One region of the Pectobacterium actinidiae genome, then DNA from elsewhere that is predicted to be linked to it. Evidence: predicted binding sites of a transcription regulator. Region 1 holds the regulator's gene; each other region holds the start of a gene.
What was found. Region 1 encodes CRP, which controls carbon source genes, mostly activating them, when cyclic AMP is high. Its sites were predicted from a motif close to ATGTGANNNNNNTCACAT; they were not measured.
Positions count from the first base shown of each region.

Region 2: garD (galactarate dehydratase) is a predicted target of CRP. The motif match lies at 1,733-1,750, and genes of this name have one in related genera.
Region 3: cdd (cytidine deaminase) is a predicted target of CRP. The motif match lies at 1,804-1,821, and genes of this name have one in related genera.

Region 1 covers NZ_JRMH01000002.1:53,098-56,385, forward strand. The annotation lists gene KKH3_RS17845 (phosphoribulokinase) at 1-725, shown strand, start outside; gene KKH3_RS17850 (OsmC family protein) at 766-1,173, opposite strand; gene crp (cAMP-activated global transcriptional regulator CRP) at 1,547-2,179, shown strand; gene argD (bifunctional acetylornithine/succinyldiaminopimelate transaminase) at 2,321-3,288, opposite strand, start outside.
Region 2 covers NZ_JRMH01000001.1:3,636,099-3,639,386, forward strand. The annotation lists gene KKH3_RS15675 (MFS transporter) at 13-1,365, opposite strand; gene garD (galactarate dehydratase) at 1,919-3,288, shown strand, end outside.
Region 3 covers NZ_JRMH01000001.1:1,659,258-1,662,545, forward strand. The annotation lists gene KKH3_RS06835 (NAD-dependent malic enzyme) at 1-646, opposite strand, end outside; gene cdd (cytidine deaminase) at 855-1,745, opposite strand; gene KKH3_RS06845 (CidB/LrgB family autolysis modulator) at 1,916-2,611, opposite strand; gene KKH3_RS06850 (CidA/LrgA family protein) at 2,611-3,018, opposite strand; gene KKH3_RS06855 (GH12 family glycosyl hydrolase domain-containing protein) at 3,240-3,288, opposite strand, start outside.

The sequences.
Region 1 (3,288 bases):
GCCCGGAAATGGATATGGCGATTCGTAAAGCGCGTGATTCAGGACGCCACATCAGCTATTTCGGCCCGGAAGCGAATGATTTCAGCCTGCTGGAACAGTCGTTTATCGAATATGGCCTGCACGGGCGCGGTCAGACGCGTAAATATCTGCATACCTACGATGAAGCGATTCCCTATAATCAGGTTCCTGGGACGTTCACGCCGTGGGAACCGATGCCGGAACCCACTGACATCCTGTTCTATGAAGGGCTGCACGGCGGCGTGGTCACCGAGCAAAACGACGTGGCACAGCATGTCGATTTGCTCGTCGGCGTGGTGCCAATCGTCAACCTGGAATGGATTCAAAAGCTGATTCGTGACGTCAATGAGCGCGGCCACTCGCGTGAAGCGGTGATGGATTCGGTCGTCCGCTCGATGGAAGACTACATCACCTATATCACGCCACAGTTCTCTCGCACACACATCAATTTCCAGCGCGTGCCCACCGTGGACACCTCCAACCCGTTCGCCGCCAAGTCGATTCCCTCACTGGACGAAAGCTTCGTGGTGATTCATTTTCAGGGGCTGGATAATATTGATTATCCCTATCTGCTCGCCATGTTGCAGGGGTCATTTATCTCCCACATCAACACGCTGGTCGTTCCCGGCGGGAAGATGGGCTTGGCGATGGAATTAATCATGGCACCGCTGGTGCAGCGGCTGATAGAAGGGAAAACGATCGAATAAGCAAAACCGGGCACGGCAGCGTCGTGCCCAGAGAAAGCGATTAAGCCAGCACCCGAATTTCGTGACTGTGCGTCACCTCAACGGCTTTACCCAGCATCAATGCCACAGAACAGTACTTTTCCGCCGACAGGGCGACGGCTCGTTCGACAACGTTATCGGTCAGTCCTTTTCCCGTCACGATAAAATGCAGATTGATGTGGGTAAATAAACGCGGCGCGTCAGACCGACGCTCTGACGTTAATTTCACCTCACAATCCGCCACATCGTTGCGACCTTTTTGTAGAATCGACACCACGTCAATCGCACTGCATCCTCCTACGGACATCAATACCATTTCCATCGGACTGGGCGCTTTATCGCCAGAATTGCCGTCCATCAAAATCTGATGCCCTGATGCGGATTCGCCCAAAAACGTTAAGCCTTCAACCCATTTTACCCGAGCCTGCATGATGCCTCTCCACTAAAAATTTTTTGAAAATTTATATCGTTACTGTACAAAAACCAGCGTTAATCAGAGCTTTGTCATGCTGAAGCGAGACAACACAAGACACATCCTTAAAGCTGTGTTAAAACGAAAATAGAATAGACCTTTTCTGGACAAACCCAGAAACGAAGAAGATGATTACGTGGCCAGATATACCCAGCCACGTTTACGATGCGGCAAGGCAGCAACCGGAAAATCAAGGGTACAGTGGTTCCAGTATATTCCCTGACGTCATTCTGCCTAGACTGAATTTTATTTTTTAGCAGTTAAACACGCCGTACAGGGAACTCTGACCCCTGTAATTTGCGCAGTGAATTACAACAGAGGATGATAGCGAATGGTTCTCGGCAAACCGCAAACAGACCCAACTCTCGAATGGTTCCTTTCCCATTGTCATATCCACAAGTATCCATCGAAGAGCACGCTTATTCACCAAGGTGAAAAAGCAGAAACGCTTTACTACATCGTGAAAGGCTCTGTCGCAGTGCTAATCAAAGATGAAGAAGGCAAGGAGATGATCCTCTCCTACCTCAATCAGGGCGATTTTATCGGCGAGCTAGGCCTGTTTGAAGAAGGTCAGGAGCGTAGCGCCTGGGTTCGGGCAAAAACCGCCTGTGAAGTGGCTGAAATTTCCTATAAAAAATTCCGCCAGCTCATCCAGGTTAACCCGGATATCCTCATGCGTCTGTCAGCCCAAATGGCAAGCAGACTTCAAGTTACCTCTGAGAAAGTCGGCAACCTCGCCTTCCTTGATGTGACTGGCCGTATTGCTCAAACCCTACTCAACCTGGCCAAACAACCTGATGCCATGACGCATCCAGATGGCATGCAAATTAAAATTACCCGTCAGGAAATTGGGCAAATCGTTGGCTGCTCGCGTGAAACCGTGGGTCGCATTCTGAAAATGTTAGAAGACCAGAACCTGATCTCTGCACACGGTAAAACGATTGTCGTTTACGGCACTCGCTAACCCGCTGTCGCTGTACCCTACCAATAAAAAAGCGTGAAGCCTCGGCCTCACGCTTTTTTTATGGCATGCCATCCCTGGCCGCCCCCTTTCGGGTCGTTGCTAACGCAACGTTAAAACGTTCCCTACGTTTTTTATGTCTAATCAGTTTGCTGTCTTAACGACCTGCGCGACGGCGTTGGCGAATTTCTCCATCCCCTGCGCAATATCGTCTTCATCAATGATCAACGAGGGTACAAAACGGATCACGTTAGGCCCAGCCATCAGAACCATCAACCCCTGAGCCGTTGCTGCGGCCAGAAACTCACCCGCACGGCCATGCCACTGCGGTTTCAGTTCTGCACCCAGCAGCAGCCCCATACCGCGAACCTGTTCGAATACGCCGTACTGCTGATTGATTTTCTCAAGCTCACTGACAAACCGATCGTGACGATCCGCCACGCCTGATAACACTTCCGGCGTGTTAATGATATCCAGCGCCGCTTCCGCTACGGCACAAGCCAACGGATTACCGCCATAAGTGGTGCCGTGTACCCCAACCGTCATGGCCGATGCGATCTCTTCCGTCGTCAGCATTGCACTAATCGGGAAGCCGCCACCCAGCGCTTTCGCGGTCGTGAGAATATCCGGCGTGATGCCATAGTGCATGTAGCTGAATAATTTACCGGTACGTCCCATCCCGCTCTGTACTTCATCAAACACCAGCAGCGCCTTATGCTGATCGCACAGATCGCGCACGCCTTGTAAAAATTCAGGCGTCGCAGGCGTAATACCACCCTCACCCTGAATCGGCTCCAGCACGACTGCACAGGTGTGATCGTCCATCACCGCTTTGACCGCCGCCAGATCGTTGAAGGGAACATGGACAATATCCGCAGGCTTAGGCCCGAAACCATCGGCATATTTAGGCTGTCCGCCAACCGAGACGGTGAACAGCGTCCGGCCATGAAACGCATTATAGAAAGCGATGATCTTGGTTTTATACGGACTATGGCGTTTAACCGCATAGTGGCGCGCCAGCTTAAAGGCAGCTTCGTTAGCCTCAGCACCGGAATTAACAAAGAACACGCGGTCGGCAAAAGTGGCATCAATCAATTTGCTGGCGAGGCGTA
Region 2 (3,288 bases), on a different contig from region 1:
TGCATCCGGTAATTATTTAACAAACGGCTTCAATTCGATGCGTTCAATATTTTGCACGATGAATAGGTAGCTGATGATGGCAAACGCAGCATGGATACCGACATAAACTAAGCCACCATTAAAAGAGCCTGTCATTCCTACGATATAACCGATAGCAATTGGGGTCACGATACCGGAGATATTGCCAAACATATTAAACAGGCCGCCACTCAGACCGCTGATTTCTTTTGGTGCGGTATCTGCCATGACTGCCCAGCCTAGTGCACCAATCCCTTTACCGAAGAATGCCAGCGACATGAATGCAATAACCACCCATTCTGTCGAAACATAGTTACAAATCACCATCGACATAGAAAGCAACATACCAAGGACAATCGGCGTCTTACGGGCGAAAGTCAGGGAATTGGTACGACGCATTAGATAATCAGAAATCACACCGCCCAATACCCCGCCCACAAAACCACAGATTGCAGGGACAGATGCGACAAAACCAGCCTTCAGAATTGACATGCCTCTAGCCTGAACCAGATAAACAGGGAACCAGGTAATGAAGAAGTAAGTCAGAGCGTTAATACAATATTGCCCCAGATAAATACCAACCATCATCCGTGAAGTAAGCAACTGTTTAATCTGGGACCATTTTTCTTCTGCTGGCACCTTAGCCTTGCTAGCAGCCGCATCCATATTGATCAGTGCGCCACCCGCTTCGATATAATCCAGTTCCGCCTGATTCACTCCTGGGTGATCTTTCGGATCGTGGATCACTTTCAGCCAGACGAAGCTGAGGATGATACCTAACCCGCCCATGAACCAGAACACATGCGCCCAACCCACAGCATGCACCAACCATCCCATGATAGGAGCGAAAATCACCGTCGCAAAATATTGCGCCGAGTTAAAAATCGCTACGGCAGTACCACGTTCCTGTGCAGGGAACCAGGCGGCGACGATACGGCTGTTGCCAGGGAAAGAAGGCGACTCACAAATCCCCACCATAAAGCGCAATAAGAATAGCGAAATGATAATAGATGACGTCGTAGGAAAGAGATCAACGAACCCTTGTAACAACGTAAAGAGTGACCAGGTAAAAATACTCCAGAAGTAGACGCGTTTGGAACCAAAGCGATCAAGCAGCCACCCACCTGGGATTTGACCAATAACATAAGCCCAGGAAAATGCGGAGAAGATATACCCCATACCGACAGCATCCAGGCCAATATCTTTTGACATGGCGGAGCCCGCTATCGAGATAGTGGCGCGGTCGCCATAGTTAAATGACGTGACAATAAACAACATCACGACAATCCAGTAGCGGGCGTTTGTTCTCTTTTGTATCGCGCCAGCTGCTGAGCTTACTGTATTCATGATGAACTCCTGCTTCAATCGCGGTTCGCTCATTCATTCCGAATAACAGATAACGGTGTAGGGTTATCAGAATGAAGATCAGTGGATTATTTAGGGTATAGTTAACATTCCCATTTTTATTTTTTGCGAATAGCCAGGCTATATAGCATCAGAGTAATTAGCTGACATCTTCAACTCGCAGGAACATTATAATTTTTACCCACTGACTGCTCACTAGATAAAAGCACAACATTAAAAATGTCCTTTTGAATATGTTGGTGCACTTGCCCTATATAGTGCGAGGTGTTTCACGAAAAACACCGCTATTCTCTTTTTACATTCATACACATTATTTTCATTTCTGACTTAAAAACCGCGCACAGGAAGAATGTGATCAAACTCACCAAAATTTGGTTCTTCGCCTGATAAATCGAAAACAATAAGCGCCTGCTTAGGTCAATTGCATAATGTACGAGAAGGGAACCTCACGTATACTCATTAGCGAGCAATGAAGTAATAGCGTGGTAATCGTTACCACCGTGTTTCTGATAAACCAATAATAAAGGCTTGCATCATGTCAGATAAATCAGAAAGTAATGCTGCACAAGAGCAGCCACTTTATATTAAGGTCCACGATTCTGATAATGTTGCCATTGTTGTTAATAATAATGGCTTACGTGCCGGAACCCGTTTTAATGATGATCTGGAATTAATTGAGCATGTTCCGCAAGGCCACAAAGTGGCTCTTGTGGATATCGCCAAATCAGGCGCAATCATCCGCTATGGTGAAATTATTGGGTATGCGCTGCGCGATATAGCCAAAGGAAGCTGGATCGATGAATCTCTGGTCGAGTTACCTCAGGCTCCCGCACTGGAAACCCTGCCACTAGCAACCAAAATCCCCCCCGCGCTTCCTGCGTTGGAAGGGTACACCTTTGAAGGTTACCGCAACGCCGATGGCAGCGTAGGTACGAAAAACCTGTTGGGCATCAGCACCAGCGTGCACTGTGTCGCAGGCGTCGTGGACTATGTCGTCAAAATTATCGAGCGTGATTTATTACCGAGATATCCCAATGTCGATGGCGTGGTCGCGCTCAATCATCTCTATGGCTGTGGCGTAGCAATCAATGCCCCTGCGGCGGTGGTTCCCATCCGAACCATTCATAATCTGGCGCTGAACCCGAATTTTGGCGGCGAGATACTGGTAGTCGGTCTGGGCTGTGAAAAATTGCAACCGGAGCGTCTGCTGGAAGGGACGTCTGATGTACAAGCCATCTCCCTTGACGACACCAGCATTGTCCGCTTGCAGGATGAGCACCACGTTGGTTTCAGATCGATGGTGGATGATATTCTGACGATGGCAGACAAGCATCTGCAACGGTTGAACAAACGCCAGCGTGAAACCTGTCCGGCCTCTGAGCTGGTTGTCGGCATGCAGTGCGGTGGTAGCGATGCGTTCTCCGGCGTCACCGCGAACCCAGCCGTTGGTTTTGCATCTGACCTGTTGGTACGCTGCGGTGCGACCGTCATGTTCTCCGAAGTGACCGAAGTGCGCGACGCCATCCATCTGTTAACGCCGCGCGTCATCAATGAGGAAGTCGGTAAACGCCTGTTGGAAGAAATGGCCTGGTACGATAACTACCTCGACAGCGGCCAGACCGATCGTAGCGCCAACCCATCACCGGGCAACAAAAAGGGTGGCCTCGCGAACGTGGTGGAAAAAGCGCTCGGCTCCATCGCCAAATCCGGTACCAGCGCGATTGTCGAAGTCCTGTCCCCCGGTCAGCGTCCAACCAAACGTGGGCTGATTTACGCCGCAACGCCAGCCAGTGATTTCGTGTGCGGCACTCAGCAGCTTGCTTCTGGTATCACCGTGCAGGTCTTCACCACCGGTCGTGGTACACCCTATGGTCTACTGGCAGTACCCGTAATCAAAATGGCAAC
Region 3 (3,288 bases), on a different contig from region 1:
GATGACGCCAGCCCATGTACAGCGGATCGTTCAGACGCTGTGGGTTGTTCGTACCGACATCCAGAACCACTGGCAGGGTGTAGGCTGGGCTGATACCGCCACAGGCGGTGTACAGTGACAGCTTACCGATTGGAATCCCCATCCCGCCGATACCCTGGTCACCCAGACCCAGAATACGCTCACCGTCGGTCACAACGATGACTTTCACGTTCTGCTTGGTGGCGTTTTGCAGCATATCGTCGATATGTGCGCGGTTAGGGTAGGAGATAAACAGGCCACGAGCGCGACGATAGATATCGGAGAAATGTTCACAGGCTTCGCCAACGGTCGGGGTGTAGATGATCGGCATCATCTCACTGAGGTGACCGTCCAACAGGCGATAGAACAGCGTCTCGTTGGTATCCTGAATGTTGCGTAGGTAAACGTGTTTTTCAATATCGTGTTTGAATTCCTGATACTGACGCCAGGCGCGTTCTGCCTGTTCTTCGATGGTTTCGACGGCTTCAGGCAGCAGACCATGCAGGTTAAAGTTAGCGCGTTCTTCTTCGGTAAACGCACTGCCTTTATTCAGCAGGGGAAATTCAAGCAATATTGGGCCAGCGTAGGGAATATGGAGAGGTCGTTTGCTTTCGTATTCTAATTCCATGACTTTTTACTCTTCGGATAACAGAAAAAAACTCAGGTGTTGTCGATAAAAACTGTTGCGGATCTTAAATTACCCAGAAAATATGTACAGAAATTGTTAATTAAAATAGTTACAGATGGCTTGCATCTTAGTGGAAATGCAGGCTTTATCGATTCACCTCTCGTTTTTCACGCTTCCCTGTGCTGAAATCGTGCGCTCACCTCTGCCGTTATTCCCCAATAAAGTGATGTTCAATGTCGGTGCAGCCTAATTCGGCCAGCATAATTTGCGAAATAGCCCAGTGGCTGACAACCGCATTGCGACGCTCAACGACGGCCGCGTGTTTAATGGTGCACGGATCGTCGCCGGCAAGGTTCATCAGATTCAGTGCGATTTGCAAAGGCGGCAGGCTAGGATTAAATGCCGCATTTTCTGCGTAGCGTCCGGTATAAATGTTGCCGCTTACGGTTTCCAGCGCAATGCCGCTGATCGCCTTGCTATAGGGCGCGTGGCTACGGTTGGCGGCATCCAGTCCCAGACGTGCCAGCACGCCCACATTGTGTAAGGTCGCACCGTGGTTGACGGCATCCATTAATAAGGTATCAATTTGTAGATCGACAGGGCCAAAAGCATCCGGCAGATAGTGGCTGAGCAGTGCAGGCTGGCGACCCGGCAACTGAATGCGTAGCGACGCCGCATTGCGCAACTCATTCATAAACTGGCGACAGTGGCCGCACGGCGTGTAGTTCACGGTCACGGTTCGCAAGCCATGCTCATTGCGTAGCCACGCATGGCTGATGGCGCTTTGTTCGGCATGCACCGTTTGCTGTAGCTGAACGGCACTGAACTCCATGTTGGCACCAAAGTAGAAATTGCCGCTAAGCCCTTGTGCAATCGCGCCAACCTGAAAATTCGAGATCGGCGCTTTGGCGTAGGTGGCCGCCAGCGGTAATAGCGCAAAGGCCAACGCGTCGGCGTCTAACTGGCTGGCTTCACAGACGGCATTCACGTCGTCAGCGGTTAGCATGGCGGCGAAATCCGGTTTATCGATCAAGGGACCGATCGCAGCTTGCAGACTGTCAGGGAGTTGCTGGAAGGCGTTTTCAAATCGTGGGTGCATGTTGGCGTACTCTTTTTACCCGTCAATGACATCATGTTAGTAGCAGAGTAGCAATAATTTGTGATCAAAATCTCTTTGTTGAATGAAAGGAATGCAAATTAACTGCTAAATGCGAGATGAATCTCAATTTTATAGCGGACGATGCAAGGTACGCACCGTCCCCGCGAGATTCAGCCAACGACATGCAAGAGTAGAGGGAAGACTAACGGCGCAATCAGCGACGTGATGATTCCGCAGATGACCAGCGCCAGCGAACTGAATGCGCCTTCCTGATAATCAACTTCTGCACAGCGTGCCGTACCGAGCGCGTGCGAAGCGGTGCCCATCGACAGCCCACGTGCGGCTTTGGTTTTGATTCCGACGCGGTTGAACAGGCTGTGGCCTAAGACCGCGCCGAGAATACCGACAAAAATCACGCAGACGGCGCTGATAGCTGGGATCCCGCCAATAGAACTGGCAACGGCCATCGCAATCGGTGTGGTGACGGATTTAGGCAGCACCGAGGCGGCTATTTCTGGCGATGCGCCCATCCACAGCGCTACCAGCGTGCCGGAGATAATGGCGGTTAGGCTACCGATGAAGCATACGCTGATGATTGACTTCCAGCGCGCGCGAATTTGATGCAACTGTTCGTAAAGCGGGAATGCCAGCGCGACCACCGCGGGTTGCAGCAGGTCGTTAAGGACTTTGCTGCCCTGAAAATAGTGCTCGTAGGGAATCTTCAATACCAACAGCAGCGGAATAATAATCGCCATCGACACCAGCAGTGGGTTCAACAGTGAAATTCTGGTCAGTACGGCCAGTTTGCGCGCGGCGAAAAAGACTATCAGAGTGAGGGGCAGTGACCACCACAAATAGCTGAACATTATTCGTTATCCTTCGGCGGCGTGCGATCGCCAGCCACGGCTCGTTCACGCTGCATTATCTGGGTACTGAAACCCACAACCAACATCACAATAAAGGTACTGATCAGGCAGGAAACCACGATGGGGCCAAACTGTTGGCTGACCAGCTCGTAATAATTCATCACCCCGACGCCGATAGGGACGAACAGCAGCGCCATGTGACGAATAAGCAGATGGCAGCCCGGTTTGACCCACTGTGCGGGCAGAATTTGCGAGGTAAGCAGGGTGAACAAGACCAGCATGCCGATGATACTGCCGGGGATAGTGAACGGAAGTAACGCGGATACCGCATTGCCTGCCAGCAGGCAGAGATAAATCAATGCGAAAGCGCGTAAATACTGCCAGCAAACGATGAACGTATTACGCATGGGAAATTCCTGATTAGCATAGAGCATTATCATAACGCTAATGGAATTGACGTGCCATAGATCACGAATTTTGTTGGGAAGGGAAGGCAAATCCGTCTAAAAGATGAGCGATAGTTGTCCGGTCCGACAGAAATCGAGAAGCCGATGGAATAAATTCGGTTCAACCCCGCGCCAGTGTGGGCGTCGGCGTTGAACCGGAAATGATCGAGACGACAGGCGTGTTATTTTACGTCTACGCTCCACTTGGTGATGTCAATCTGCCCATCACCA